Regions from separate parts of the Pseudomonas sp. MDT1-85 genome, predicted to be linked through region 1. Evidence: predicted binding sites of a transcription regulator. Region 1 holds the regulator's gene; each other region holds the start of a gene.

Region 1 (11,382 bases):
CGAAGCCGTCGGCCACGGTCTGGAAGGCGATTTCAACCGCAAGGGCAGTTCGGCCTACAGCGGGCGCATGGGCGAGATGGTTGCCTCGAAGCTCTGCACCATCGTCGATGACGGCACCCTCGCCGGACGCCGTGGCTCGCTGAGCGTCGACGACGAAGGCACCCCGACCGAGTGCACCACGCTGATCGAAAACGGCGTGCTCAAAGGTTATATGCAGGACAAGCTCAACGCGCGCCTGATGGGCGTAGCCCGTACCGGCAACGGTCGTCGCGAATCCTATGCGCACCTGCCGATGCCGCGCATGACCAACACTTACATGCTCCGTGGCGAAAGCGACCCGGCGGAAATCATCGCCTCGGTGAAAAAAGGCATCTATTGCGCCAACCTCGGCGGCGGTCAGGTGGACATCACCAGCGGCAAGTTCGTGTTCTCCACCAGCGAGGCGTACCTGATCGAAGACGGCAAGATCACTGCCCCGGTCAAAGGCGCGACGTTGATCGGCAACGGGCCGGAAGCCATGAGCAAGGTGTCGATGGTCGGTAACGATCTGGCGCTGGACAGCGGTGTGGGAACGTGTGGCAAGGATGGGCAGTCGGTGCCGGTGGGTGTCGGCCAGCCAACGCTGAAAATTGATGCGATCACCGTGGGTGGCACGGGCGCCTGAGGATGAATGCATCCTCTGTAGGAGCTGCCGCAGGCTGCGATCTTTTGATTTTGCTTTTAAGAAACAAGATCAAAAGATCGCAGCCTGCGGCAGCTCCTACAGGGATATTGGCGGGACTTAACGCAGACCGCGTTGAGTCTCGTCCAGCTCACGGATGTACTTGAAGATTTTACGGCTCGAAGCCGGTGGCTTGTTAGTCGCCAGTTCGTGCTGGGCCTGACGGATCAGGGAGCGCAATTGCTGACGATCAGCTTCCGGGTAGTCGAGCACGAACTTCTCCAGGACTGCATCGTCGCCCGCGATCAAGCGATCGCGCCAGCGTTCCAGGCCATGGAAACGTTCGTTGTACTGCCGAGTGGAGGCATCGAGTTGATCGAGCAGAGTCAGAATGGCGTCAGTGTCCTGATCGCGCATCAGTTTGCCGATGAACATAAGGTGCCGTTTACGCGCGATATTCGCGGTGTGCTTGGGCGCATCGGCCAGGGCCCGGCGCATAGCGTCGGTCAACGGCAGTTTTGCCAGCAAGTCAGGCTTGAGCGTTGTAAGGCGCTCGCCAAGGTCAACCAGAGCATGAAGCTCGCGTTTGACCTGGGATTTGCTTTTTTCTCCCGTATCGAGGGAGTCGTCGTAAGAATCAACCATGGTGGCCGTCCGCAAAGAAACGCCGCCATGATAACCAGTCGGGGGCCGCTTGTCCGGCCCGGTCGCTCGAAGGCCCTAGCCGAAAGCAGAATTTGAGTGGAGAACAGCATGAGTGCAGTTGAAAGCGTCGGCCCACAAGCGTTGCCGGCACTGCAAGAACAAGTCGAGCAGATCATCGCAGAAGCCAAGCGTCAGGGCGCCAGTGCCTGTGAAGTGGCCGTGTCGCTGGAGCAGGGCTTGTCGACCACGGTGCGTCAGCGGGAAGTCGAAACCGTTGAGTTCAATCGCGATCAGGGCTTTGGCATCACCTTGTATGTGGGACAGCGTAAAGGCTCGGCCAGCACCTCGGCCAGCGGTTCGGACGCGATTCGCGAAACCGTCGCTGCCGCGCTAGCCATTGCCAAGCACACCTCGGAAGACGAAGCCTCGGGCCTGGCGGATGCCGCGCTGATGGCCAAGGATTTGCAGGATTTCGACCTGTTCCATCAATGGGACATTACCCCGGAGCAAGCCATCGAGCAGGCCCTGGCCTGTGAAGCGGCGGCGTTTGCCACCGACAGCCGGATCAAGAATGCTGACGGCACTACCCTCAGCACTCACCAGGGCTGCCGGGTTTACGGCAACAGCCACGGTTTTATCGGTGGTTACGCGTCGACTCGTCACAGCCTAAGCTGCGTGATGATCGCCGAAGCCGATGGCCAGATGCAGCGCGATTACTGGTATGACGTGAACCGTCAGGGCAATTTGCTGGCTTCTCCAGAGAGCATCGGCCAGCGTGCCGCGCAACGGGCGGCGAGCCGTCTGGGCGCGCGTCCGGTGCCGACCTGCGAAGTGCCGGTGCTGTTTTCCGCGGAACTGGCCGGTGGCTTGTTCGGCAGTTTCCTGTCGGCGATCTCCGGCGGCAGTCTGTACCGCAAATCGTCGTTCCTCGAAGGCACGCTGGGGCAGAAGCTGTTCCCGGAATGGTTGACCCTCGATGAACGTCCGCACCTGATGCGCGCCCTGGGCAGTTCGGCGTTCGACGGCGATGGCCTGGCGACCTACGCCAAGCCGTTCGTGGAGAAAGGCGAGTTGGTGTCCTACATACTCGGCACCTACTCCGGCCGCAAGCTAGGCATGCCGAGCACCGCCAACGCCGGCGGCGTGCACAACCTGTTCGTCACCCATGGCGATGAAGATCAGGCAGCCTTGCTGCGTCGCATGGGCCGCGGCCTGCTGGTCACCGAACTGATGGGGCAGGGCCTGAACATGGTCACTGGCGATTACTCCCGTGGTGCAGCGGGTTTCTGGGTCGAGAACGGCGAAATCCAGTTCGCGGTGCAAGAAGTGACCATCGCCGGCAACATGCGTGACATGTTCAAGCAGATCATTGCGGTCGGTAATGACCTGGAATTGCGCAGCAACATTCGCACCGGTTCGGTGTTGATCGAGCGGATGACGGTGGCGGGTAGCTAACTTCCGAGCGCTGCATAAAAAGGCGCGCCACCCAATCGGGTGGCGCGCTTTTTTTATGCACCTTGCACCATCCCTTGTGGGAGCGAGCCTGCTCGCGAAGGCGGTGTATCAGCCGACATCGATTTTGAATATCTGACCGCCATCGCGAGCAGGCTCGCTCCCACAAGGATCGGTTTGTGCTGGATGCCTTGTTTTGGTTCTCATTATCATCTAATAATAAATCTCATTACCGAATGAGCCCGGATCATGAGTTCTGCCTTGCACGAGCAGCCTTACCTCGAAAGCTGGCGCTGGATGAGCCGCCAGATCCGTTGCGCGATGGATCCTGACGAGCCGCGTCTGATCGAACATTACCTGGCCGAAGGCCGGTATCTGGCGTGTTGCACGGCCACCTCTCCCTGGACCATCGCCGAAACTTCCTTCCGTTTATTGCTCGACACCGCCACCGACGTCGCGCTGCCCTGGCACTGGCGCAGCCTGTGTCTCGACCAGGCTTGGCGACCGCTACGCGATCTCGAACGGCAATCATTCTGCGGCTGCCGCCTCAAGCGCTGGCAAAGCTACGCCTGGCAACTGGCGACCTGCGAGTTGCAACCTTCGATTCCTCTCATAGAACTGGTGCAAGGATCCCCCGATGAGTAACACACGTATCGAACGCGACAGTATGGGCGAGTTGCAAGTCCCGATAGACGCCCTTTACGGCGCGCAAACCCAGCGCGCGGTGGATAACTTCCCGATCAGCGGCAAACCGATGCCCGTGCAGTTCATCCGCGCGCTGATTCTGGCCAAGGCCGCCGCCGCCCGAGCCAACGTCGAGCTCAAACAGATCAGCGAGTCCCAGGGCAAGGCGATCGTCGATGCGGCTCAAGGCCTGCTCGAAGGCGACTTCATGCAGCACTTCCCGGTGGATATCTTCCAGACCGGTTCCGGCACCAGTTCCAACATGAACGCCAACGAAGTGATCGCCACCCTGGCCAGCCGCTTGTTGGGCGAGCCGGTGAATCCCAACGATCACGTCAATTGCGGCCAAAGCAGTAATGACATCATCCCGACCACCATCCATGTCAGCGCCGCACTGAGCTTGCATGAGCAGTTACTGCCGGCGCTGATGCATCTGGTGCAGGTGATTGAGCACAAGGCCGAGCAGGTTCATCCGTTCGTCAAAACCGGGCGTACCCATTTGATGGACGCCATGCCCGTGCGCATGAGTCAGGTGCTCAATGGTTGGGCGCAACAGCTCAAGGCCAATATCGGTCACTTGCAGGATTTGTTGCCAAGCCTGCAATCCCTGGCCCAGGGCGGCACGGCAGTGGGTACTGGAATCAATGCCCATCCGGAGTTTGCGGCGCGTTTCAGCCAGCAACTCAGCCAACTGACCCAAGTGCAGTTCACGCCGGGTAAAGACCTGTTTGCGCTGATCGGCTCGCAGGACACGGCGGTCAGCGTTTCGGGCCAACTCAAGGCCACAGCGGTTTCCTTGATGAAAATCGCCAATGACCTGCGCTGGATGAATTCCGGCCCGTTGGCCGGGCTCGGTGAAATCGAACTCGAAGCCTTGCAGCCCGGCTCGTCGATCATGCCCGGCAAGGTCAACCCGGTGATCCCGGAAGCTACCGCGATGGTCGCCGCTCAGGTGATTGGCAACGATACGGTGATCACCGTCGCCGGTCAGTCGGGCAATTTCGAGCTGAACGTCATGCTGCCGATCATCGCCCAGAACCTGCTGAGCAGTATCGAGCTGCTGGCCAACGCCAGCCGTCTGCTGGGCGACAGGGCTATCGCGACCTTCAAGGTTAACGAGGCCCGGCTCAAGGAAGCGCTGTCGCGCAATCCGATTCTGGTCACTGCACTCAACCCGATCATTGGTTACCAAAAAGCCGCTGAGATTGCCAAGAAGGCTTATCAGCAGGGCCGGCCGGTGATCGATGTCGCCCTGGAACACACCGACCTGACGCGCAGCCAACTGGAAGAATTGCTCAACCCAGAGAAGCTCACGGCAGGCGGCGTGTAATCACTGCAACCGCTTTGTAGGCTCACCATGGAGCACTGGAAACGCACGATCGAAAGAGCAAATCGCTGTTTCATGCTGGGCGAGCTGGTCGATGCCCGCGAGGCTTATTTGCAGGCATTGGCCCTGGCCCAGGTGTTGTTCGAGCGCTGGGCGGATGCCGACGAAGCGGTGGCGGCCTGCGTGATTTCCCACCACAACCTGGCGGACCTGCACTTGCGTCTGAACCAGCCGGAGGAGAGCGCCGAGTACCTGTGCGCGATCCATCAACGACTGCTGCAGAGCACTGGCCGAGGCTATCAATGAGCAACTGGGTGGTCTCGACAACTTCAAGGAGGCCTTCACCAAAGCTGCGCTGACTCGTTTCGGCAGCGGTTGGGCCTGGTTGAGTGTGACGCCGCAAAAGACCTTGATCGTTGAAAGCAGCGGCAACCAGGACAGCCCCTTGATGAACGGCAATACGCCGATTCTCGGCCTGGACGTTTGGGAACACGCTTACTATCTGCGCTATCAGAACCGCCGTCCGGAATACATCAATGCGTTCTACAACGTGATCAATTGGCCCGAAGTCGCCGCGCGTTATCAGGCTGCGCTGGTTTAGGGGGCGTTCTCAACTAGTTTCCCCTCCGCGCCGGGCCTGCTGTTGTGCAGGGCAAGGCGCGAGAAGCGTGGTTTGGTCATTCCAAATAAGCTTCGAGCAACGCAGCCCTGCACAACAGCAGGCCCGGCCCTTCGGGTTGTGCCTTAAAGCGGGCCAGGCTGCGTTGCAGGCCTTGGAAAGGGAACAACCATTCCCAGCGGCCTGGGCCTTGCCTGGCCCGCTTTAAGGCGACAACGCGGAGGGGGAACTAGTTGAGAGCGCCCCCTAAGTCTCTATAAAAACAATCCAGGGCTGACTATGGGCACTGAAACACTGGCGGTCGCAAGTGGACGAATGTTTCGTTACGCACTGGGATCGCTGTTACTGCTGACGGGCATGACGTTATTGGCTGCTCAAGGGCTGAGCTGGCTGGACCTCGAACCGAAACTGCAGCGCGCCCTGCAAGGCGGGGCGATTTGCGCCTTGGGCACCGCTTTGGGCGCGGTGCCAGTGCTGGTGATTCGGCAGATGCCTCAGGCAGTCAGCGATACGCTGCTGGGTTTCGGGGCCGGGGTGATGCTCGCAGCGACGGCGTTTTCGCTGATCGTGCCGGGCATTGCCGCGGCCGAAAACCTCGGGCTGACGCCTTGGGCGGCCAGCGGCCTGATCAGCTTCGGCATACTGCTGGGTGCATTCGGGCTGTTTCTGGTGGATCGCAGGGTGTCTGGCACTACGCCCGAAATGCTCGTGGGGACACTGGAGCGATCGGTGATCCCACCGCGGATCTGGTTGTTTGTGTTTGCCATCATCGCCCACAACATCCCCGAAGGCATGGCGGTCGGCGTCTCGGCCGGCGGTGGCATGCCCGACGCCGACAGCCTGGCCATGGGCATCGCCTTGCAGGATGTACCGGAAGGGCTGGTGATTGCGTTGGTGTTGGCTGGAGCAGGAATGTCGCGGATCAAGGCGTTCCTGGTCGGTGCTGCGTCAGGGTTTGTCGAGCCAGTCTTTGCACTGTTGTGCGCCTGGCTGGTGAGCCTGGCCGAACTGCTGTTGCCTTTGGGGCTCGCACTGGCGGCCGGTGCGATGCTGCTGGTGGTGACTCACGAAGTCATTCCCGAATCGCGCCGCCATGGTCACGAAAAACTGGCGAGTCTAGGTCTGCTGATGGGGTTTTGTTTGATGATGGTGATGGATACAGCGTTGGCCTGAAAAAAGATCAAAAGATCGCAGCCTCGTTTCACTCGACAGCTCCTACGCCGATCCTTGTAGGAGCTGTCGAGTGAAACGAGGCTGCGATCTTTTGACTTTTATCCGCCTTCGTCGAAGTAGTTGTTGATCAACGCCACCAGCGCATCCAGCGCTTCCTGTTCCTGATGCCCTTCAGTACTCAGATAGATTTTGGTGCCCTTGCCAGCCGCCAGCATCATCATCGCCATGATGCTTTTGCCGTCAACCGTGGTCTCTGGTGTGCGGCCCACTCTGATCGAGCAATCCGGATACTGCCCAGCCACCCCAACGAATTTTGCAGACGCGCGGGCATGCAGGCCCAGCTTGTTGATGATTTCGATTTCCAGAGCAGGCATCGCGATGTGAATCCTTTAGCTGAGGTCGCGGTGGCGGACCTGGACGTTCTTCAGGGTTTTTTGCAGGACCTGGCCCAGACGTTCGGTCAGGTAGACAGAGCGGTGATGCCCGCCGGTGCAGCCAATGGCAATGGTGACATAGGCGCGATTGCTGGCGGCAAAGCGGGGTAGCCACTTGAGCAAATATGAGGAAATGTCCTGGAACATCTCTTCGACGTCTGGCTGTGCCGCCAGGTATTCGGCCACCGGTTGATCGAGCCCGGACTGTGCCCGTAGCTCCGGCTTCCAGTAAGGGTTGGGCAGGCAGCGCACGTCGAACACCAGATCGGCGTCCACCGGCATGCCACGCTTGAACCCGAAAGATTCCACCAGGAACGCAGTACCAGGCTCCGGCTGATTCAGCAGGCGCAACTTGATGGTATCGCGTAGCTGATACAGGTTCAGATTGGTGGTGTTGACCTTGAGGTCGGCCAGATCGGCAATAGGCCCCAGCAGATTGGTTTCGTCCTGGATCGCCTCCGCCAATGAGCGATTGGCGCTGCTCAGCGGGTGACGACGGCGAGTTTCCGAAAAACGTTTGAGCAAGGTTTCTTCGTCGGCGTCCAGGTACAGCACATCGCACTGGATATGCCGGCTGCGGACTTCTTCCAGCAGTTCGGGAAACCGTGACAGGTGGCTGGGCAAGTTACGTGCATCGATGGACACGGCCACAAGCGGTTGTGCCAGTTCGGTGTGAATCAGCGCGCGTTCGGCCAGTTCCGGCAGCAAGCCGGCAGGCAGGTTGTCGATGCAGTAATAGCCGTTGTCCTCGAGCACATCGAGGGCGGTACTTTTACCTGAGCCGGAGCGGCCGCTGACGATGATCAGGCGCATGATTAGTGACCGTTCTGCTCGTCCAGGACAACCTGATACAAGGCTTCGTTGCTCGGGGCACGGCGCAGTTTTTCACGCACTTCCTTGCGATCGAGCATGCTGGCGATCTGGCGCAGTAGCTCCAGGTGCGCATCGGTGGCGGCTTCCGGGACCAGCAGAACGAACAGCAAGTCAACCGGGGCACCGTCGATGGCGTCGAAATCGATAGGGGCTTCCAGATGCAGCAGGGCACTGATTGGCGAGGTGCAGCCTTTGAGCCGGCAATGGGGGATGGCGATGCCGTTGCCGAAACCGGTAGAACCGAGTTTCTCACGGGCAATCAGGGCCTCGAAGACGTCCTGCATTTCCAGATCCGGTACTTCGCGGTGGATAAGGTTGGCAATCTGCTCGAGGGCTTTCTTTTTACTGCCACCCGGCGCGTTCACTTGGGAACGGCCGGGGGTCAGGATGGTTTCTAGTCGGATCATGGATTGGGGGTGTTAACGACCGGTCGCGCCCTGGAGGAGGCTCTGGGTCTTTTCCTTATGCTTTTTGAGTTGGCGATCCAGCTTGTCGGTCAGCAGGTCGATGGCGGCATACATGTCCGTATGCTCGGCATTGGCGACCACTTCTCCGCCGGGAATATGCAGCGTGGCTTCGATCTTCTGCAGCAGTTTTTCGACGTTCATCGTGACTTGCACATTGGTGATCTTGTCGAAATGCCTCTCCAATCGGTCGAGTTTTTCGCCGATGTAGGTGCGCAGGGGTTCGGTCACTTCCAGTTGGTGTCCACTGATGTTGACTTGCATACAGCTTCTCCTTCGTTGCCAGTGCATAAAGCGGTAGATCAGATGATCTACCACTGGAACGCTGTGGCGTGGCTCTACATCAACCGCTTGCGTTCGCTCGAAGGCGCGATCCCGAGGGATTCGCGGTACTTGGCGACGGTGCGGCGAGCCACCTGAATGCCTTGTGCCTCCAGTAAACCAGCGATCTTGCTGTCACTCAACGGCTTTTTCTGATTTTCCGCGGCAACCAGTTTTTTGATGATCGCGCGAATCGCTGTGGACGAGCATTCACCGCCTTCGGAGGTACTGACGTGGCTGGAAAAAAAGTATTTCAGTTCATAGATGCCCCGTGGGGTATGCATGAATTTTTGCGTGGTCACCCGTGAAATCGTCGATTCATGCATGCCCACCGCTTCGGCAATGTCATGCAGCACCAACGGCTTCATGGCTTCGTCACCGTATTCAAGAAAGCCGCGCTGATGCTCGACGATCTGGGTGGCGACTTTCATCAGGGTTTCATTGCGGCTTTGCAGGCTCTTGATGAACCAGCGAGCTTCCTGCAACTGATTACGCATGAAGGTATTGTCAGCGCTGGTATCGGCGCGGCGCACAAAACCGGCGTATTGGGCATTGACCCGCAGGCGTGGCACCGATTCCTGATTCAGCTCCACCAGCCAGCGCTCGTTGTCCTTGCGCACAATCACGTCGGGAACGACGTATTCGGCTTCGGTGGACTCGATCTGTGAGCCCGGGCGTGGGTTGAGGCTCTGGACCAATTCAATAACCTGGCGCAGCTCATCTTCCTTGAGCTTCATGCGGCGCATCAGCTGGCTGTAGTCGCGGCTGCCGAGCATGTCGATGTAATCGGTGACCAGGCGCTTGGCCTCGGCCAGCCAAGGGGTCTTGGCGGACAGTTGGCGCAATTGCAGCAGCAGGCATTCCCCGAGGTTGCGGGCGCCGATGCCAGCGGGTTCGAATTGCTGAATGCGGTGCAGGACGGCTTCGATTTCGTCCAGTTCGATGTCCAGTTCCGGGTCGAACGCTTCGAGGATTTCCTCGAGGGTTTCGTCCAGGTAGCCCTGATTGTTGATGCAATCGATCAGGGTTACGGCGATCAGACGATCGGTGTCGGACATCGGTGCCAGGTTCAGCTGCCAGAGCAAATGACTTTGCAGGCTTTCACCGACCGACGTACGGGTGGTGAAATCCCACTCGTCGTCATCGTTGCTCGGCAGGCTGCTGGCGCTGGTCTGGTAGACGTCCTCCCACGCAGTATCGACGGGCAATTCGTTGGGAATTCGCTCGTTCCAGTCGCCTTCCTCGAGGTTATCCACCGTCGGAGCGGTTTCCTGGTAGGAGGGTTCCTGGACATCGGCGTTGGGTTTCTGTTCGGCGCTATCGGCCAAGGGGTCGGCGTTATCGAAGTCGTCGCCTTCTTCCTGGCGTTCGAGCATCGGATTGGACTCCAGGGCCTCCTGGATTTCCTGTTGCAGGTCCAGGGTCGACAATTGGAGCAGGCGGATGGCCTGTTGCAGCTGCGGTGTCATCGTCAGCTGCTGGCCCATTCTCAAGACTAGCGATGGTTTCATGGCAGGGGCTTAACACCTTATTCGCCGGCGCACATGCGCCATCCACTACAGGGCGCCGAAGCGCCAAACATAAGCAAATTATATGCCTGAAACTGAAGTGTTTGCCTAGAGCGCTGTAACAATAAAAAGTTATTGATTTTTTATTGAAGCGAGCGCTCTCTCGGCGACCCGGGCACCTCGGGTGCTTACAGGCGGAACTCGTGGCCCAGATACACTTCCTTGACCAGTTCATTGGCCAGGATGGTGGCGGAGTCACCTTCAGCGATCAGTTGGCCATCGTTGACGATGTAGGCGGTTTCGCAGATATCCAGGGTCTCACGAACGTTATGGTCCGTGATCAGCACGCCAATGCCTTTGGCCTTGAGGTGATGGATGATCTGCTTGATGTCGCCCACCGAAATCGGGTCTACACCGGCGAAAGGTTCGTCGAGGAGGATGAATTTCGGATTGGTAGCCAGTGCCCGGGCGATTTCCACGCGGCGGCGTTCACCACCGGACAGGCTCATGCCGAGATTGTCGCGGATGTGGTGGATGTGAAATTCCTGCAGCAGGCTTTCCAGCTCCTGGCGACGACCGGCCTTGTCGAGCTCCTTGCGGGTCTCGAGGATGGCCATAATGTTGTCGGCCACAGACAGTTTGCGGAAGATCGACGCTTCTTGCGGAAGATAGCCGATACCCGCCTTCGCACGACCGTGCATTGGCTGGTGGCTGACGTCCAGGTCGTCGATCAGTACGCGGCCCTGATCGGCCTGTACCAGGCCGACAATCATGTAGAAGCAGGTGGTTTTGCCGGCGCCGTTAGGGCCAAGCAGGCCGACGATCTGACCGCTGTCGATGGACAGGCTGACGTCGCGCACGACCTGACGGCTCTTGTAGCTCTTGGCCAGATGCTGAGCTTTCAGAGTTGCCATTACTGGGCCTTTTGCTCGTCGGATTTCTTCTTCGGCTGGATCACCATGTCGATGCGAGGGCGTGCCTCGGTGACCTTGTTACCCGTGGCGCGACCGGCGCTCGCAAGCTTTTTGACCGTGTCGTAGACGATTTTCTCGCCTTGGGTGACGTTGTTGTCCTTATCGATGACTTTGGCGCGATCGATCAGCACGACGCGGTTTTGCGAGGCGTGGTACTGGATAGTTACGCCGTAGCCCTGAACCGGCTTGGTGTCGCCCGCCGTTTGCAGTTGCTCGAAGTAGGCTAGGTTGCCCACCGAAGTCACCA
Region 2 (8,656 bases), 1.3 Mb from region 1:
AAACGGCCATCGGCGGCTTGCTCTCGGAAGACAAAAGCGTCAGCGGCAGCCTGCGCGAACACGAACTGGACTTCCTGTTCGGCGAAGAACAGCGCAAGCAGATCGGCTCCACCGCCGTCGTCGCCATCAGTCACCAGGGCATCCACGGCGTTCTGGCCATCGCCAGCCGCGATCCGCAGCACTACAAGAGCTCGGTGGGCACGCTGTTCCTGAGTTACATCGCCGAAGTCATGGGCCGCGTGCTGCCACGCGTCAACAGCTCCCTGCGCTCGGTACGCTGACCATGGAACGACAACTGGACGCTTACTGCGAACACCTGCGCAGTGAGCGGCAGGTGTCACCGCACACGCTGTACGCCTACCGCCGCGATCTCGACAAAGTGCTGGGCTGGTGCGTCAAACAGAACATCGACAGCTGGGCCACGCTGGACATCCAGCGCCTGCGCAGCCTGATCGCTCGCCTGCATTCCCAAGGTCAATCGTCCCGCAGCCTGGCGCGACTGCTGTCGGCAGTGCGCGGGCTCTATCACTATCTGAACCGCGAAGGTCTGTGCGACCACGACCCGGCCAACGGCCTGGCACCGCCCAAGGGTGAACGCCGCCTGCCAAAGACCCTCGACACCGACCGCGCACTGCAACTGCTTGAGGGCGCGGTAGAGGATGATTTTCTGGCGCGTCGGGATCAGGCGATTCTGGAACTGTTCTATTCCTCCGGCTTGCGACTTTCGGAACTGACCGGGCTCAACCTTGATCAGCTGGACCTGGCTGACGGCATGGTCCAGGTGCTCGGCAAGGGCAGCAAGACTCGACTGTTGCCAGTGGGCAAAAAAGCCCGCGAAGCACTGGAGTTATGGTTGCCATTGCGGGCAATGACCAACCCGGCGGACGACGCCGTGTTTGTCAGCCAGCAAGGCCGGCGCCTCGGCCCTCGGGCGATTCAGGTGCGGGTCAAGACTGCCGGCGAACGCGAGCTGGGGCAGAACCTGCACCCGCACATGTTGCGACATTCCTTCGCCAGCCATTTGCTGGAGTCCTCTCAGGACTTGCGCGCGGTGCAGGAACTGCTCGGTCACTCGGACATCAAGACCACTCAGATCTACACCCACCTGGACTTCCAGCACCTGGCGACGGTCTACGACAGCGCCCATCCACGGGCCAAACGCATTAAAGGCGATGATTCATGACCCTCCAATTGATCACCTTCGACCTCGACGACACCCTGTGGGACACCGCCCCGGTGATCGCCAGCGCCGAAATCGTATTGCGTGAATGGCTGACCGAGCACGCACCGAACCTGGGCGCGGTGCCGGTGGAGCATTTGTGGTCGATTCGCGAGCGAGTGCTGAGCAACGAACCGAGCCTCAAGCACCGCATCAGTGCCCTGCGTCGGCGGGTGTTGTTCCATGCGCTGGAAGAAGCCGGTTACGGACATACCGACGCATCTGACCTGGCCGATCAGGGTTTCGAAGTGTTTCTGCATGCCCGGCATCAGATTGAGGTGTTCCCTGAAGTCGAGCCGACGCTGGAGATTCTGGCCAACCATTACGCCTTGGGCGTGGTCACCAACGGCAACGCCGATGTCCGTCGGTTAGGGCTGGCTGATTACTTCAAGTTTGCCCTGTGTGCCGAAGACATCGGCATCGCCAAGCCGGATGCGCGACTGTTTCATGAAGCGCTGCAACGGGGCGGCGCGACCGCCGAAACAGCGGTGCATATTGGCGACCATCCTGGCGATGACATTGCCGGCGCTCAGCAGGCGGGGTTGCGGGCAATCTGGTTTAACCCGGCGGGCAAGGTGTGGGAAGCCGAGAAGGCGCCGGATGCCCAGATTCGTAGTTTGAACGAATTGCCGGGGTTATTGGCGCGGTGGAATGCCCAACACTGACACTGAATACACACATACTCCTGTGGGAGCGAGCCTGCTCGCGATAGCGGTGTGTCAGCCAACATCAATATTGAATAGACGGCCTCATCGCGAGCAGGCTCGCTCCCACACTGGATCACGTCGAACCCAAGACTTTTGACACCGCCCATGAAAAAGCCCGCAGCGACGGCGGGCTTTTTCAGCAAGCAAGAAGCAGGCGCTTAGATAGGCCGACTGCCGTACTTGTTATCAGGCTTCTTGGGAGGATCGGCGACCACATTGGCCTCCACTTCCTGCACCTTGCCGCCCCGTGCAAGAAACTCTTCCATGGCCTTGGCCAGGGCATCGCGTTCCTTGTTCTTGGCTTCGACGCTCGGCAGCTCATCGACCGATACCGCAGCCTTGGCCTTGCCTTTGGCAGTCGGAACGGGCGCATCACCGCCGTCATCTTCAGCGACGTCTTCTGCCGCCGCTTCAAGGCCTTCTTCGGTTTCGTCTTCGTCGCCTACTTCGAGGTCGTCGTTTTCCAGATCATCGTCGCTCATGTTCTACCTCATGACTTGCGAAAAGCAGATTAGTTATAGCCCAGCTTTGCTGTCTGTCGACGGCTGCCGGAAAAAAATCAACCACCGCTGGTAACCAGCGGTTTTATGCCCCTTCACCATGCACGGTGGCGAGGACTTTACGGGCACCGCCGTGATCACGGTGCTCGCCCAGATAAACACCTTGCCAGGTCCCCAACGCCAGTCGGCCTGCCGAGATCGGCAAAACTGAGCTGACAGCCAAGTACGCTGGCCTTGAAGTGCGCCGGGAGGTCGTCCAGGCCTTCGTCATTATGCTCATAGCCGTCTGCTCCTTGTGGGATCAGACGATTGAAAAATCGTTCGAAGTCGCGACGTACCGCCGGATCGGCGTTCTCGTTGATGGTCAACGACGCCGAGGTATGCTGTAGCCACAAATGCAACAGACCGACCCGACACGCCTTGAGTTCAGGCAAACCGGCGAGTAATTCGTCCGTTACCAGATGAAAGCCCCGGGGCCGTGCCCGCAGGGTAATCAGAGTCTGTTGCCACATACAGTTCTCCGCACGTTCGGGGCGCATTCTAGCGCGCTCTGTGAAAAAACAAAGGCCCTAATATTCCTTCAATCGTGTAAGCCATTGGCCGCAGAAAAACGCCCGTCGTAAACGCGACTGAACGTGTGAGAAAAAACCTTTCAGCCCCTCCTCCACGGACAAATTCCAGAATCGAGTAGGAGGCGGATTTACATCCGCCGTCCTCTCACACCACCGTACATACGGTTCCGTATACGGCGGTTCAGGTTACACGGCTAAGCCGATCTATCGTATCCAGTATCGAGATCAGCCCGAGTCGGTCCCACAGCTTCTTCGGCAGCGCCTGATTCATATGAGGCGCTCCCGAGTTCCACCATGGGCCTCGGCCATTGACTGCCGATTTACACGCCCGCGCCTCATTAAGTCCCAAGCGTATCAAGTTGCGCGCCCTCGTAGAGGGCCGCTTCCATTGACGCCAGACGACACAGCGAAGCTTGCGACGCACCCAGCCGTCCAGTTCCTCAAGTGGCCGTTTGCTTTGGCTCAGTTTGAAGTAGCCCGCCCAACCACGCAGCACGGGGTTTATCCGCTCGATGATATTCGCCATCTTGTGGCCCCGCGCTTTACGTAGCAGCTCTCTGAGTCGGTCGCGCAAGCGACCTAGACTCATCGTCGCCACTCTCAGCTTCGGTTGCTGATGCCAGCTCATCCCGTAACCCAAGTAATCACACTTCCAAGACCTCGCAACTCGGCTCTTGTCCCGGCTCAGCGTCAGTTTCAGGCGCTGATTCAGGAAGCGCTCAACACTCCTCATCACTCGTTCGCCAGCACGAGGGCTGCGCACATAGATGTTCGCATCGTCGGCATAACGCACAAAACGATGCCCCCGTCGTTCCAGCTCGCGGTCGAGTTCGTTGAGCAGGATGTTCGACAGCAACGGCGAGAGCGGGCCGCCTTGCGGCGTCCCTTCCTGCCGTCGGCTGGCGATACCGCCTGACATCGTTCCCGCTTCGAGGTAACGATGGATCAGCTTGAGCACCCGCTTGTCTTCGATTTGGCGCGCCAGATAAGCCATCAGGATGTCGTGATTAACCCGATCAAAGAACTTCTCAAGATCGAGTTCCACGCACCAGCGATGCCCTGCCGCCACATGGGCGCGGGCTTTCTCGATGGCTTGGTGGGCGCTTCTGCCCGGTCGGAAGCCGTAGCTATAGTCCGAGAATAGCGGGTCGAAGATCGGCGTGAGCTGTTGCAGCAATGCCTGTTGGATCAGGCGATCCACAACGCTGGGAATACCCAGCTGCCGGGTGCCGCCTTTGGGTTTGGGGATGTCGACGGCGCGTACACCTTGCGGGTGGTACTCGCCGGCCAGCAACCTCTTCTGGAGGGTCGGCCAATACTGTTTCACATAGTCCGCCAACTGGTCGACCGTCATGCCATCGGCACCCGGCGCGCCCTTGTTGCTGACTACGCGATGATACGCACGTCTGAGGTTGGCGGGTGCAAGCACCCGCGCCATCAGCGTGTCCGGCTCCGCGTTCGTCCACGTCACAGACGCCGTCGATACCTTTGCGCTATCAGCCGTCATCCTCGGATTCTGTCCGGGACTCGGAGTAACAGTCTTCTCTGGGAGAAATTTCTGCATTTCGGTATTCAACGAGACTCTGACGCCTACTGGCGGCATAACCTGTTCGGCCCTTGGTGGCAGGGTTATTTGCCACTTACTACGGCCTCGGCTGACTTCTGCACGCTCATCCCGTCGCCTCTCGACGCGCGGTAGCACAGTGGCAAACGTGCAGATCTCCCAGGGTAATTCGCGCGACCTTCCTGCTTATGCCTGTCGGATCTACGTCACAGCGTTCCGTGCAAGTACTGGGCTTTGAAGATTTTGGCCTTCTTACCCCGCTGCGCCGCCTCTATCCGCTTCCTGTTCGTCAGGCCAGCATTTTGCCTCGGGCTTCCTTCAGATTCGCAGTCACCCGCGACACCCTTGCCTCTGGCTAACACTTCCCCTTGCCGGGTGTGTAGAGGACTTTCACCTCCAAGTCACCAGCGTGGCCACCACAGCCCAGCTGGTTGCGCTTGCGCGCAACGCGCCATGCCTGGCGCACCAAAAAAATGCCCGGCAAGCCGGGCAAATTTTTCATGCGCGTGCTTACAAGTTGTAGCCGCGTTCGTTGTGGAGCGCCAGATCGATGCCGACAGCTTCTTCTTCCTCGGTGATACGCAGCCCCATGACGGCGTCCAGGACCTTGAGGATGATGAACGTGACGATCGCGGTGTAGATCACCGTGAAGCCCACGCCTTTGCATTGAATCCAGACTTGTGCACCGATGTCGGTCACGGTGCCGAAGCCACCGAGGGCCGGTGCCGCGAACACACCGGTCAGGATCGCGCCGAGGATACCGCCGATACCGTGCACGCCGAAGGCATCCAGGGAGTCGTCATAACCGAGTTTGCGTTTCAGGGTGGTTGCGCAGAAGAAACACACCACGCCCGCCGCCAGACCGATCACCAGCGCGCCCATCGGGCCCACGGTGCCCGCCGCCGGAGTGATTGCAACCAGACCGGCCACCACACCCGAAGCGATACCCAGTGCGCTTGGTTTGCCGTGGGTGATCCACTCGGCAAACATCCAGCCCAGCGCCGCAGCAGCGGTGGCGATCTGGGTGACCAGCATCGCCATGCCGGCAGTGCCGTTGGCAGCGGCAGCGGAGCCGGCGTTGAAGCCAAACCAGCCGATCCACAGCATCGCGGCGCCCATCAGGGTGTAGCCGAGGTTGTGTGGGGCCATCGGGGTGGTCGGGAAGCCTTTACGCTTGCCCAATACCAGGCAGGCAATCAGACCGGCCACACCGGCGTTGATGTGCACCACGGTGCCGCCGGCGAAGTCGAGCACGCCCCAGTCCCACATCAGGCCGCCGTTGCCGGACCAGACCATGTGCGCGATTGGTGCATAAACCAGAGTGAACCAGATGCCCATGAAGATCAGCATGGCGGAGAACTTCATCCGCTCGGCAAAAGCACCGACGATCAACGCTGGGGTGATGATGGCGAACGTCATCTGGAAGGTGATGAAGACCGCCTCGGGGAACAGCGCCGCGGGGCCGGTCAGGCTCGAAGGCGTGACACCGGCGAGGAACGCCTTGCCCATGCCGCCGAAGAACGAGTTGAAGTTGACGACGCCTTGCTCCATGCCGGTGGTGTCGAACGCAATGCTGTAGCCATAAATGACCCACAGAATGCTGATCAGACCGGTAATGGCGAAGCACTGCATCATCACGGAAAGAATGTTTTTCGAGCGAACCATGCCGCCGTAGAACAGCGCGAGGCCGGGAATGGTCATGAACAGCACGAGGGCTGTCGAGGTCAACATCCAGGCGGTATCGCCGGAGTTGAGGACTGGGGCCGCCACTTCGTCTGCCGCCATGGCCAGGCCGGGCATTACGAGGGACAACAGGGCTCCTAGCCCTGCGAATTTACGCAGAGTCATATTGTTTTCTCCTGGGGCGTTGGGTGTGTGGCGGCTTAGATTGCGTCGGTATCGGTTTCGCCGGTACGGATGCGAATCGCCTGTTCCAGATTGACCACGAAGATCTTGCCGTCACCGATCTTGCCGGTGTTGGCGGCCTTGGTTATCGCCTCGATAACCCGGTCCAGATCCTTGTCGTCAATGGCGACATCGATCTTCACCTTGGGCAGAAAATCGACCACGTACTCCGCGCCGCGATACAGCTCGGTGTGACCCTTCTGCCGACCGAAGCCTTTGACCTCAGTAACGGTAATGCCCTGCACGCCGATCTCGGACAGCGACTCGCGCACGTCGTCCAGTTTGAACGGCTTGATGATGGCAGTGACTAGCTTCATGAAAACTCTCTCCCGAATTGGTGGACTTGCCCCAGGAAAACAAACCCGACTCAAGTCTAAGCGCAGTGCCTGGCTTTGTAACGCATCGTCGGCCTTACCTGCCCGTCCGACGCCAGCGAACCACTCCGCACGAAACTTCCCCCGTTCCGCTTGGCGCACTGCATTCGTCACAGCGACTGCATCAGTGCATGGGTCACCAGCGACTAAGCAGAAAGCTTGCCATCTATCCAAAACCCATTGATTTCAATACCTTGGCCGCTGCCGAAGAACCTTTCGCCCGATTGACGCAACCGTTACGCACAACAACAGTGCGCGGCTGCCCACTCGATTGCGCGAAAAGCGTGCATCGCAGCTGCCGAGATTGACTATAGACACTGCGTGATACACTGCCCGCCATTGTTGACAGGACATTTCCCATGCTCGCGCCCAAAGACTTCCTCGACGCCCTGAGCGGCACCGCCTCCCGCCTCTTCAGCGGCGACACCCCACTGCCAAAAAGCGAAATCGAAAGCCAGTTCAAGGCTCTGTTGCAGAGCGGCTTCAGCAAGCTGGACCTGGTGAGCCGGGAAGAGTTTGATAGCCAGATGGTCGTGCTGGCACGGACGCGGGCACGGTTGGAGAGCCTTGAGGCGAAAGTGGCTGAGCTGGAAGCGAAGCTCAATCCACCAACTGACGCCGAGTAAGCTGATCGTTCCCACGCTCTGCGTGGGAATACCGCCAGGGACGCTCCGCGTTCCGTTCCAGATGTAGATGTAGATGTGACGCAGAACGTCACGGGATGCATTACCACGCAGAGCGTGGGAACAATCATTCAATGTGTTCTGTAGGAACTGCCGAAGGCTGCGATCTTTTGATCTTAAGCCCCGCAAACATCCCGGCAACGTCCTACAAAGAACACCACCGCCGTCCGATTGCGCCGCCAGGCTCCGGTTCTTAAGCTCACCTTCTGCTGAATGTTCAGCACTGGGTTTGGCGACCCGGAAGCTTAAGGCGCACAACGACCATCCGATGGCGGGTTTATTTCCGCCATATCGAGTCATGGCGGCTGTGCGTGGGAGATCTTCGGGTCTGCCGGGTTCCTTTTGCTCCGGTTCGCCAACCCGCGTACAGCTGCCACCCAATCGTTTGGCGACGGTTGACGGCAGCCCCTTTAGCAAAAGGAGCTGTATCAATGAATAACGATGACACTTACCTGACCCCCCACATCTTCACCCGCCACAAACTCCACCTCCACGCCCTCCTCCTGGAAAACCAACCCTGGTTCAGTGCCCGTGACCTCGGCCGATTGCTCAGGCTATTCCTCGACGAACGAGCGCTACGCAAACTCGATCCCGACCAACGCCAAAATCTGCAGATGCTCATCCACGGCACCGTCGAAAACACACTGCTGATCAGCGAATCCGGCGTCTACGCACTACTGGTCTACCACTACTGCCCCGAATACCGAGGCCTGCGCGAATGGCTGACCCACGACGTGGTGCCGGCGCTCAGAGACGCCCAGCAACCCACCTCAACAGAGCGCCCGATTCTGAGCCTGCTGAATTGGCCGGAAATGTCGTTGAGTTTGCTGCACTGGAATAACCAGCCGTGGATTCGGTTGCAAGACGTTCCGCAGATGTTGCCTGACCAGGATCGACCACGAAGCGCCGTCAACGAACCTTGGTGGAAGCGAGTATCGAAGGTGCTCCAAGCATTCTGATCTCCAAAAAAGAACCCCACGCTTTAGACGTGGGGTTCAGTTAATACGAAAGATCAGGCGCAGTGAGGAATACGCTCAACCTGATCTCGAATCACGGCACCCCGTTCAATCTCGGCTTTGCGCAAATCGTATGTCGATTGCAGGTTCAGCCAAAATTCTGGGGTCGTATCCAG
Region 3 (11,382 bases), 1.0 Mb from region 1:
TGAATGTGGCCTTTATTGAATGTGGCCTTTATTGAATGTGGCTATGGCTTTCCATGAGAAAAAAGAAGTGACAGGTTCCTGACCGCTCGGGAAACTATCGGCTTTCCGATTGACCGAATGTGGAGTCCCCAATGTCAGACAAAAGCCGCCAGATGACGCCTGAAGAGGCTGCTGAATTTGCCGAACAGGTGTTCAACAAAGCGCGCGAGGGCGATGCGGCCATGATGGCTGCGCTGCTGACCAAGGGCTTGCCGCCGAACCTGCGCAACCACAAGGGCGACACCTTGCTGATGCTCGCCGCGTACCACGGCCATGTCGAGACGGTAAAAGTCCTGCTCGAGCACAAGGCCGATCCTGAAATTCGCAATGACAACGGTCAGAGCCCGATTGCCGGCGCGGCGTTCAAGGGTGATCTGGCGGTGGTCAAGGCGTTGGTGGAAGGTGGCGCGCAAGTGGAAGGTTCGTCCTTCGACGGTCGCACTGCGTTGATGATGGCCGCGATGTTCAACCGCGTCGAAATCGTCGACTACCTGATCAGCAAAGGCGCCGATCCGAAAGCCAAGGATGCCAACGGTGTGTCCGCGCTGGACGCGGCCAAGACCATGGGCGCGGTTGATACCACCGCTCAGCTACAGAAATTGCTCGACTGATCACATTAAAAGATCGTCCGAACGCGGCCCGAGCCTTCGGACGATCTTTTCGTCTTCACGCTTAACCTGCGCTATCCTTCGCGCCCTCAAATTTCCCTCGCTACAGGATCCACCTCATGAAAGCCGCACTCGTCGAACTCATCAGCAAAATCAGCTCCGGGTGCATGAGCGAGGACGAAATCCTGAAACTCGCTGACGAAGCGGCTCAGGCCTACGCCGATCCCGAGGCTTTTCTGACGGCCAATCCGGACATCAACTACGACGATACCTTCCCGATCCCATTGGGCGAGTGGGTAGTGGTCGGCAGCCTGCCGGAAACCGTGCTGTTCCAGGCCGATACCTACATGGATCTGTTCGCGCAAATCGTCGCTTCGTTCGGCCCCGGCGTCGATTTCAACATCAAACCCAAGCAACTGGCCAAGACCGAAGCCCTGACGGCGCTCAATCGCATTCAGGTGCAGATGAGCAGCATGAACAAGGAAAACGGCGGTTACACGCTGATGAACTTCAGCCAGTTGCTCGACGACGAACTGCAAGTGGTGCTGGTCTACGGTAACGACGTGCCACGGGTGCTGGAATTGTGCGCCGAAGTCGGCATCGCCGCCGCGCCATCCCTGGAAGCCCTGAAAGTGGCGATCCACGTCTGAAGGTGTCTAGAACGGTAATAAAACGGAACCCTCGCAAGGCCCGACTATCCTAAGAGTGCATATCACTCTTCGGGAGCGTCACCATGGGTTCCACGTTCAACAGCCTGGTTGGCCTGATTATTCTAGCCCTGGATATCTGGGCCATCATCAACGTGCTTAAAAGTGGCGCCGAGACCGGGATGAAAATCATCTGGGTGCTATTGATCCTCCTGCTGCCGGTTTTGGGCCTGATCATCTGGGCCATCGCCGGGCCACGGGGCAATGTGCGGATCTGACTGCATCCTCAGGCACAACGCATTTTCCTTGTGGGAGCGAGCCTGCTCGCGATAGCGATCTGTCTGCAACATTGATGTTGACGGTGCCGCCGTCATCGCGAGCGGGCTCGCTCCCACATTGTTCTGCATGTACTTCAATGACGAAGGTTCGACCTGTCATATTCCGCGACGTAAAATGCGCGCCTTTCCCGGTCAATCGAACGGATCGATTGGCCGTCATGGGCGGGTAACCGTCCGTTGCCACCCGCATTCACGGAGCACTTCCCATGAGCAATACCCCAACCAGCGAGTACCTGGAAACCCTCTACGACGGTTATGGCCAGCGTTTTCGCATGGAAAAACTGCTGCACGAAGTGCGCACCGAACACCAGCACCTGGTGATCTTCGAAAACCCGCGCATGGGCCGGGTAATGGCGCTGGACGGTGTGATCCAGACTACCGAAGCCGACGAATTCATCTACCACGAAATGCTCACCCACGTGCCGATCCTCGCCCATGGCACCGCCAAGCGCGTACTGATCATCGGCGGCGGCGACGGCGGCATGCTGCGTGAAGTGGCCAAGCACCGCAGCATCGAGCACATCACCATGGTCGAGATCGACGGCACCGTGGTCGACATGTGCAAGGAATTCCTGCCGAACCACTCCAAAGGTGCGTTCGATGACCCGCGCCTGAACCTGGTGATCGACGACGGCATGCGTTTCGTCGCCACCACCACCGAAAAGTTCGACGTGATCATTTCCGACTCCACCGACCCGATCGGCCCGGGCGAAGTGCTGTTCTCCGAAAACTTCTATCAGGCTTGCCGTCGCTGCCTGAACGAAGGCGGCATTCTGGTGACGCAGAACGGCACGCCGTTCATGCAGATCGAAGAAGTCAAAACCACCGCCGGCCGTCTGCGCAGCCTGTTCCCGGACTGGCACTTCTATCAGGCGGCCGTGCCGACCTACATCGGCGGCGCGATGACCTTCGCTTGGGGCGCAACCAATACCGCCTATCGCAAATTGTCCCGCGAAACCCTGCAACAGCGGTTCGCTGGCAGCGGCATCATCACCCGCTACTACAACCCGGAAATCCACATCGGTGCCTTCGCCTTGCCGCAATACGTACTGCAAGCGGTGAACAAACCCAGCAACGACTAAAAATGTACGCATAACCCTGTGTAGGAGCGAAGCTTGCTCGCGAAGGCGGTGTATCAGCCAATACACCTATCAACTGATACACCGCCTTCGCGAGCAAGCTTCGCTCAGGTTTTGTATTTTTTCATGCCAGCACGCGGTAATCCGTTTGAACGATCACTCAGGGCAAAAGTCCAGATAGAAGTAAGCCCATCCATGGGTTTTATCGAGGAGGCACCGATGCAAAAGTGGAAAATCACTTTCGTGGATGATCACGGTGAAACAGTGGACGAACTCTTCGAGTGCGAGGAATGCCCGAATAGCGAGCAAGCCGCCAAACTCATTCGCGCCCGGTGCCTGCCGGTCGCTGCCGAATTGGATCTCAATGATCTGGAGGGTCGTACCGATGATCCGACCGTCAAAAGTCTGAAATCCCAGAACAGCATTGAAATCATCAGTATTACCCCGATCTGATACACCTCTTGTCACATTCACACCCAGGCCTTGGCAGCAGCTCTATCCAGGGGCTACTCTGCAAGCGAGATCAGCGAATGACTCGCTAAGGTCTGGTCTTGTCAGCTACATGCTTGTTTCCCGTCGGCAACCTCTGTCGCCGTATCGCTTTCACCAATCGGTTGAAAGTGCAGGGAATACGGAAAGTCTATCCATCAGTCTGAGGGGGACGTTTCATGAGCACAGCCTATCAAGAAGACATCAGCAGCAGCGTGCTGCGCCGCATGAAAGAAGGCGGTTTCGACTTTTCACGATTCCATCCCATCGAGTTCTACGCCATTTTTCCGGACGAGGAGCGGGCACGCAGGGCGGCAGGTCATTTCTGTGGTGAATCCTTGAATGCCCAGATCAGCGTGCGCGACGACGGCGCGTGGCATCTGGAACTGAGCAAAGTGATGTACGCCACCTATGACGGGATCGGCGACTTTGAGCAGAACTTCGAGGCGGTGGTCGAGCCTCTGGGCGGTATCATCGAGGGATGGGGCGTCAAGCAGGAGGTACGAGGGTTACTCGCATAGTCTTATGAACAGTGACAACACTCAGCAACGGCTGACCTTTGGGTTGGCCGTTTTCGTTTGTGGGTTTTAGAAAGCAAGCTCAAGAGATCGCAGCCTCGTTTCACTCTGTAGAAGCTGTCGAGTGAAACGAGGCTGCGATCTCTTGATCGTGCTTTTGATTCATAACGTTTCAAAAACGCAAAAAAAAGCCACCTAAACAGGCGGCTAAAAGGGAAGTTCGGTAAGTGCCGGGTCATCTTTCCAGCGAATGCGCCGATTATCCGCACCGCCCCCCGGGCAGTGAAATCAACTCTGACTATGCTGCTGATAGGCGACAGCATTGCTTCGCCATGAAGCGGGGGCAATCAGGTTGGGGCATTTACCGCACAGGATTGGTGCGGTGCGTGCAGCGCCATTATCCAACTGATTGATATCAAAGCGTTTATGCCGATGGCACGGGCCTTGCGAATGCCTGGATGTCCGGGTGACAAGGAGTACGGCATGATCCGCACCTATTTTGATGAGATGTACGATGCCGGCGGCCAGGTCCGCCCGCATTATCGGGAGTTTTCCCGTTGGCTGGCCGAAACGCCTGACGAGCTTTTGGCACAACGGCGACGCGAGGCCGATCTGTTATTTCATCGTGCCGGGATTACTTTCACGCTCTATGGTGATGAGCAGGGGACAGAACGCCTGATTCCCTTCGACACCATTCCCCGCAGTATTCCCGCCAGTGAATGGCGGGTCGTCGAGCGCGGCTGCATTCAGCGGGTCAAGGCATTGAACATGTTCCTTGCCGACCTCTATCACGAGCAGCGCATCATCAAGGCTGGCATCATCCCGGCCGAGCAAGTGCTGGCCAACGAGCAATACCAGTTGGCGATGCAAGGGCTGGATCTGCACCGCGATATCTATTCGCACATTTCCGGTGTCGACCTGGTGCGCGATGGCGACGGCACGTACTACGTGCTCGAAGACAATCTTCGTACACCCAGCGGCGTGAGCTACATGCTCGAAGACCGCAAGATGATGATGCGATTGTTCCCCGAGTTGTTCGCGGCCCAGCGCATCGCGCCGATCGACCACTATCCGAATCTGTTGCTCGATACCCTGAAAAGCTCCAGCCCGATCGACAACCCGAGCGTGGTGGTGCTGACGCCGGGGCGCTTCAACAGCGCGTTTTTCGAGCATGCGTTTCTGGCCCGGGAAATGGGCGTGGAGCTGGTGGAAGGCGCGGACTTGTTTGTGCGTGATGACAAGGTGTTCATGCGCACCACGGACGGGCCGAAAGCCGTCGACGTGATCTATCGTCGCCTCGACGATGCGTTCCTCGATCCGCTGGCGTTCAACCCGGACTCGATGCTCGGCGTTCCAGGGCTGCTGTCGTCGTATCGCTCCGGCAACGTCGTGCTGGCAAATGCCATCGGCACCGGGGTCGCGGACGACAAGTCGGTGTATCCATTCGTCACGGACATGATCCGTTTCTACCTGGATGAAGAGCCGATCCTGAAGAACGTGCCGACATGGCAGTGTCGTAATCCCTCTGAACTGTCCCACGTGCTGGCCAATCTTCCAGAGCTGGTAGTCAAGGAAACCCAGGGCTCCGGCGGTTACGGAATGCTGGTGGGGCCGGCGGCGACGGCAGCGGAAATCGAATCTTTCCGCGCACGGATCAAAGCCAAGCCCCACGCGTACATCGCGCAACCGACGCTGTCGCTGTCGACCTGTCCGACCTTTGTCGAAAACGGCATCGCTCCACGCCACATCGACCTGCGTCCGTTTGTATTGTCTGGCCGCGAAACCCGGGTTGTGCCCGGCGGTTTGACCCGTGTTGCCCTGCGCGAAGGCTCCCTGGTGGTGAATTCATCCCAGGGCGGTGGAACCAAGGACACCTGGGTGGTCGAGGATTGAAGGAAGCCTGCCATGTTAAGTAGAACTGCCTCGGATCTGTATTGGATGTCGCGTTACCTGGAGCGGGCCGAAAACCTCGCACGGATGCTCGACATCAGTTATTCGCTATCACTGATGCCTCAGGACGGTCGTGGCGATGGCTTGCACGAACTCGCCATGCCATTGCTGATCACCGGCACTCTTGACGATTACCTGGAGCGCCACGGCGACCTGCATGCCGAACGGCTGCTGCACTTTTTCGCTTTGGATGCGGCTAACCCGGCGAGCATCTACAGCTGCCTCGGTGCCGCGCGAGCCAGCGCCCATGCGGTGCGTGGGCGAATCACCGCCGACATGTGGGAAAACATCAACGCTACCTGGCTGGAAATTCGCGGGATCGCCGAGCAGGGCTTGAGTCGCTACGGCATGAGCCGTTTCTGTGAGTGGATCAAGGAACGTTCCCACCTGTTCCGCGGTGCGTCCTATGGCACCATCATGCGTAACGACGCGTTCCGGTTCATTCGTCTGGGCACCTTTATCGAAAGGGCTGACAACACGTTGCGCCTGCTCGACGCCCGTTACGAAATGGCCGGCGATCAGGCCGAAGCAGTCAGCGACGGCACGGCCCACGCCTATTACCAGTGGAGCGCCTTGCTGCGAGCCTTGTCATCGTTCGAGGCTTATACCGAGATCTATCGCGACGCCCCTGGCGCCCGGCATGTGGCCGAATTGCTGTTGCTACGTGCGGATGTGCCGCGATCCTTGAGGGCCTGTACCGAAGAAATCGACCAGATTCTCGCCCAATTGCCGGGGGCCAACGGTCGTCCCGCGCAACGCCTGGCCGCGGAAATGGACGCTCGCCTGCGCTACACCGGTATCAACGAAATTCTCGACGAAGGCCTGCACGCCTGGCTGACCGAGTTCATCCCGCTGGTGCGCCAGTTGGGCAACGCCATACACAGTTCCTACCTGGAGGCTGCATGAGACTTTCCATTAGCCACGAGACCACCTATCACTACGAAGATCAGGTGCGGGCGAGCATCCAGTACCTGCGACTGACCCCCCACGACAGCGAACGCCAACACGTGCTCAGTTGGCAGCTTGATTTGCCACGCCCGGTGCGCGCGCAACTCGATCCGTTCGGCAACATTCTGCATGTGCTGACCCTGGACGAACCCCACGAGGCAATCATTATCGGCGCCCGTGGGCAGGTAGACATCGACGAGCTGCGCGAAGCCGAGCATGAAAGCCAGTCGGTGCTGCCGTTCCTGCGTTTCACGCGCCTGACCGAAGCCGACGAAGCCCTGCGCGCGTTTGCCGAGAAGGCCTGCAAACAACGCCGGGATCGTACGGCGCTGATTGATCTGATGCATGGCCTGAACCAGCACATGACCTACACGCCGGGTTCCACCGAAGTGGACACCAGCGCCGCGCAAGCTTTCGCCGGGCGTTCCGGAGTCTGCCAGGACCACACCCATGCGTTCCTCGCCTGCGCCCGCAGCCTGGGCATTCCCTCGCGTTATGTGTCGGGGTATTTGTACAGCGAGAACTGCGAACACCTGGCCAGTCACGCCTGGGCTGAAGCCTGGCTGGATGACGCCTGGTACAGTTTCGACGTAACCAACGAACTGGCTCGCCCGGAGCGTCACCTGAAACTGGCCGTGGGCCTGGATTACCTCGACGCCTGCCCGGTACGCGGCATGCGCCGTGGGGGCGGGTGCGAGCAGATGCATGCGAAGGTGTTTGTTTCGCCGACGCCGGTGATCTCGGTGCAACAGCAGTAATCCGGGTTTTCACAAATTCCCTGTGGGAGCGAGCCTGCTCGCGATAGCGGTGTGTCAGCCACAGATTTACTGACTGAAAGTCCGCCATCGCGAGCAGGCTCGCTCCCACAGGGGAATACCGTCAGGGCTTCACTTTGCGTCCCGCCATATGCTTCAAATACCCCACCAACAACTCCAGATCCGCCTCCGGCAACACCGTCGTCGCGAACGCCGGCATCTTCGCCTGCGGCCACTGACGCAAGCTCTGCGGATCACGAATGTAGCGCTTGAGGAAATCCGCGCCGAAGTACTCGGTCGGGTTGAACGGAATATTCAGGTCCGGCCCGAACTGCGAATCCCCCGCGCCATTGAGTCGATGACAGGCCAGGCAGTTCTTCTGAAACAGCGCAAAGCCCTTGTTCACCGGATCGTCCGCCATCAGCGCAGGATCGGGCAGCAGGGCAGGGAAGCGTTCGGCCACCGGGGCCATGCGCTTGATGCTGGCGACTTCGAACGGCCATTGCTCGGGGCTGATGTTGCCTGCCTGCGGATCGGTCCAGACCAGGTAAAACGGCCCCGCACTGTGCTTGCCCTCTGACAACGGCGGCCAAGGCTGGGCCGGGTCTTCAATTGCCAACCAGGCCCGCGCCCCTTGGGTATCGAGCAACGGCGCGGCGGCCAGTTCGGCGGCAAAACCGTCCAGGGCAACGGCTTGCAGATGATCGTCAGGCTTGATGCCCGTCAATAATGCCGCCAACGGCACGGCGCGATAGCGCATGTCCCGTTTGTAGGAAACGTCGTTAGTGATCGTGATGGTCTGAACCTGAGGATGCTTGAGCAATTGCTCGGTCTGCCAGGTGCGAGAACTCGCGCCCAGCTCAAGATTCAGCTGTGCGGCAGACAGAGGCATGCTGAGCAGCAAGGCCCCAAATAGAATGAGCGCTTTCAAATGATCGCCGTCCATGTCGTGGAAGTGCCGCAAAGGTTGGCACAGCCACGCTGACCCGGGTAGCGAGCCAGTCACATTTTTATCAGGCGAAACGAAACCCTGATGCTCGATCAGCCAATCACCTTGGTCAGATTCGGCAAAATCAACAACAGTGTTGTGGCGAATAGAATGAGCCCGGCTTGACGTACTTTCGAATGCTTGAACATGGCTTGACCGCCTTTTTTGTTATTTCCTGGTGCCTGCCTGCATATCCATGACGGCAGAGCGCTGCACTTCCTGTAGGACGAGTGCCTCGGCAAAACCCGACGACAACTTCGTACAGGTTTACCTTAGGGCCCGCGTCACGCTTGGCTTAGATCCCTTTCGTATGTGCTGAGTACTCATCGCTTTTAAAAAGGCATGAGGCTTATGGCCAGCTTCTTGGGCGCCCGTTTGCTAGACAGCTTGGTGATGGGAATCGGTTTATCCGATAGCAGACTACCGTTCGTCTGAGCGTGACCGTCAATGCCAATGAGCGCTGTGGTCATTGAATCCACGGCTGCTGGGCATAAGGTGAGGGGCATAAAGATCAGGATCACACGGTCTCCTGTAGGAGCTGCCGAAGGCTGCGATCTTTTGATCTTTATCCACCACCAGGTTCGAGGACACCATGACCCAAGCTTTGATATTCGACGCGTTACGCACGCCCCGGGGTAAAGGCAAGGCCAATGGCGCCTTGCACAGCGTCAAGCCAGTGAATCTGGTGGCCGGGCTCCTGACGGCGCTGCAGCAGCGCACGTCCCTGGACACCAGTCAGGTCGACGATGTGGTGCTCGGTTGCGTGACGCCCATCGGCGAGCAGGGTTCCGACATCGCCAAGACCGCCACGCAGGTGGCCGATTGGGACGTCAGCGTGGCTGGCATGCAGCTCAATCGCTTTTGCGCGTCGGGGCTGGAAGCGGTGAACCTCGGAGCGATGAAAGTGCGTTCCGGCTTCGAAGACCTGGTGGTAGTCGGTGGCGTCGAATCGATGTCCCGCGTGCCCATGGGCAGCGACGGCGGTGCTTGGGCGCTGGACCCGGAAACCAATTTGCACAACCATTTCACGCCCCAAGGCGTGGGTGCCGACCTGATTGCCACGATTGAAGGCTTCAGCCGTCGGGACGTCGATGCCTTCGCGTTGCTCTCCCAGCAGAAGGCGGCGCGGGCACGGGCAAACGGTTCGTTCAACAAGTCGCTGGTGCCGGTACAGGACCAGAACGGCATCATCCTGCTCGATCACGATGAGTTCATTCGCGCCGATTCGACCATGGAAGGCCTGGGCAAGCTCAAGCCGAGTTTTGAAATGATCGGGCAAATGGGCTTCGACGCCACGGCATTGCGGGTTTACAGCCAGGTCGAGCGGATCAACCACGTGCACACGCCGGGCAACAGTTCCGGGATCGTCGATGGCGCGGCGCTGATGTTGATCGGCTCCGAAGCCAAGGGGCGGGCGCTGGGCTTGCAGCCACGGGCGCGAATCGTCGCCACGGCGGTCACCAGCACCGACCCGACCATCATGCTCACCGGCCCGGCGCCGGCCACTCGCAAGGCGCTGGCCAAGGCCGGGCTGCGGGTCGAAGACATCGATCTGTTCGAAGTCAACGAAGCGTTCGCCTCGGTGGTGCTCAAGTTCATCAAGGACATGGCCATCGACCCCGACAAGGTCAACGTCAACGGCGGCTCCATCGCCATGGGCCACCCGCTTGGCGCCACCGGTTGCGCGATTCTCGGCACGCTGCTCGATGAACTGGAAACCCGGCGCCTGCGCTATGGCCTCGCGACATTGTGTGTCGGCGGCGGCATGGGCATTGCCACCATCATCGAACGCCTCTGAGCATGACTTTAAGAAAATCTGACTCGAGGAAAATTGCCATGACCCAAGCCATCCGTTACGAAAAGGGTCAGGACCAGATTGTCGTCCTGACCATCGACATGCCGAACCAGAGCGCCAACACCATGAACGCGGTCTACCGCGACGCCATGGCCACCTGCGTCGCCCGACTGGTCGCCGAAAAGGACGCCATTGCCGGCGTCATCATTACCTCGGCCAAGAAAACCTTCTTCGCCGGCGGCGACCTCAATGAACTGATCAAGGTCGGCAAACCCGAAGCCAAAGCCTTTTACGACAGGGTGCTGACACTCAAGGGCCAACTGCGCACCCTGGAAACCCTCGGCAAACCGGTGGTCGCCGCCATTAACGGCGCGGCGCTCGGTGGCGGTTGGGAAATCTGTCTAGCCTGTCATCACCGCGTCGCGCTGGACAACCCGTCGGTGCTGCTTGGCCTGCCGGAAGTCACTCTCGGCCTGTTGCCAGGCGGCGGCGGAGTGGTGCGCATGGTGCGTATGCTGGGCATCGAAAAAGCTCTGCCGTATCTGCTTGAAGGCAAGAAAATCCGGCCGCAACAGGCGTTGCAGGCGCGGTTGATCGACGAGTTGGCAGCCGATCGCGATGAACTGATGGCCAAGGCACGGGCGTGGATTGTCGCTCACCCGGTCGCTGTGCAGCGCTGGGACGTGAAGGGTTATCAGATCCCTGGCGGCACGCCGTCGGACTCGAAGCTCGCGCCGATGCTGGCCATCACGCCATCGATCCTGCGTAGCAAAACACAGGGCTGTCTGCCCGCGCCGGAGAAAATTCTCTGTGCTGCGGTGGAAGGCGCCCAGGTAGATTTCGACACGGCGCACCTGATCGAAACCCGCTACTTCACCGAGCTGACCACCGGCCAGGTGTCGAAAAACCTCATTGGCACATTCTGGTTTCAGCTCAATGAGATCAATGCCGGCGGCTCGAGGCCCCAAGGCATAGCGCCTTACGTGACGAAGAAAGTCGGCGTGCTCGGTGCCGGGATGATGGGCGCGGGCATCGCGTTTGTCAGCGCATCGGCCGGCATCGACGTGGTGCTCAAAGACATCAACCTCGCCGCGGCGGAAAAGGGCAAGGCCCACTCGGCGGCGTTGCTGGACAAAAAGGTTGCGCGTGGTCAGTTACCTCGGGAGCAGCGCGAGGCGATTCTGGCGCGAATCCATGCCACCGAAAACGATGCGGACCTGGCGGGTTG

The links. Region 1 encodes sigma-54, which starts transcription at its own class of promoters, with help from an activator protein. Its sites were predicted from a motif close to ANTGGCATNNANNTTGCTNT; they were not measured.
Positions count from the first base shown of each region.
Region 2: the regulator sigma-54 is predicted to act here: its motif matches at 6,989-7,008, upstream of glnK (P-II family nitrogen regulator).
Region 3: the regulator sigma-54 is predicted to act here: its motif matches at 4,150-4,169, upstream of ACYZT2_RS10430 (circularly permuted type 2 ATP-grasp protein).

Region 1 covers NZ_CM142715.1:1,256,463-1,267,844, forward strand. Annotated here, with positions in the region: gene tldD (metalloprotease TldD) at 1-664, shown strand, start outside; gene yjgA (ribosome biogenesis factor YjgA) at 782-1,306, opposite strand; gene pmbA (metalloprotease PmbA) at 1,415-2,761, shown strand; gene ACYZT2_RS05540 (FagA protein) at 3,008-3,403, shown strand; gene ACYZT2_RS05545 (class II fumarate hydratase) at 3,396-4,772, shown strand; partial or broken gene ACYZT2_RS05550 (hypothetical protein) at 4,800-5,051, shown strand; partial or broken gene ACYZT2_RS05555 (superoxide dismutase) at 5,056-5,370, shown strand; gene ACYZT2_RS05560 (ZIP family metal transporter) at 5,668-6,561, shown strand; gene ACYZT2_RS05565 (HPr family phosphocarrier protein) at 6,660-6,935, opposite strand; gene rapZ (RNase adapter RapZ) at 6,951-7,808, opposite strand; gene ptsN (PTS IIA-like nitrogen regulatory protein PtsN) at 7,811-8,275, opposite strand; gene hpf (ribosome hibernation-promoting factor, HPF/YfiA family) at 8,288-8,596, opposite strand; gene ACYZT2_RS05585 (RNA polymerase factor sigma-54) at 8,671-10,164, opposite strand; gene lptB (LPS export ABC transporter ATP-binding protein) at 10,350-11,075, opposite strand; gene lptA (lipopolysaccharide transport periplasmic protein LptA) at 11,075-11,382, opposite strand, start outside.
Region 2 covers NZ_CM142715.1:1,139-9,794, forward strand. Annotated here, with positions in the region: gene ACYZT2_RS00010 (DUF484 family protein) at 1-281, shown strand, start outside; gene xerC (tyrosine recombinase XerC) at 284-1,183, shown strand; gene ACYZT2_RS00020 (HAD family hydrolase) at 1,180-1,884, shown strand; gene sutA (transcriptional regulator SutA) at 2,085-2,408, opposite strand; partial or broken gene ACYZT2_RS00030 (secondary thiamine-phosphate synthase enzyme YjbQ) at 2,512-2,938, opposite strand; gene ltrA (group II intron reverse transcriptase/maturase) at 3,180-4,601, opposite strand; gene ACYZT2_RS00040 (ammonium transporter) at 5,073-6,410, opposite strand; gene glnK (P-II family nitrogen regulator) at 6,446-6,784, opposite strand; gene ACYZT2_RS00050 (accessory factor UbiK family protein) at 7,201-7,467, shown strand; gene ACYZT2_RS00055 (BRO-N domain-containing protein) at 7,956-8,483, shown strand; gene ACYZT2_RS00060 (HigA family addiction module antitoxin) at 8,537-8,656, opposite strand, start outside.
Region 3 covers NZ_CM142715.1:2,284,610-2,295,991, forward strand. Annotated here, with positions in the region: gene ACYZT2_RS10400 (ankyrin repeat domain-containing protein) at 132-650, shown strand; gene ACYZT2_RS10405 (hypothetical protein) at 767-1,297, shown strand; gene ACYZT2_RS10410 (PLDc N-terminal domain-containing protein) at 1,381-1,572, shown strand; gene speE (polyamine aminopropyltransferase) at 1,839-2,714, shown strand; gene ACYZT2_RS10420 (hypothetical protein) at 2,931-3,164, shown strand; gene ACYZT2_RS10425 (ribonuclease E inhibitor RraB) at 3,380-3,721, shown strand; gene ACYZT2_RS10430 (circularly permuted type 2 ATP-grasp protein) at 4,202-5,611, shown strand; gene ACYZT2_RS10435 (alpha-E domain-containing protein) at 5,624-6,574, shown strand; gene ACYZT2_RS10440 (transglutaminase family protein) at 6,571-7,374, shown strand; gene ACYZT2_RS10445 (c-type cytochrome) at 7,496-8,317, opposite strand; gene ACYZT2_RS10450 (acetyl-CoA C-acetyltransferase) at 8,952-10,157, shown strand; gene ACYZT2_RS10455 (3-hydroxyacyl-CoA dehydrogenase NAD-binding domain-containing protein) at 10,196-11,382, shown strand, end outside.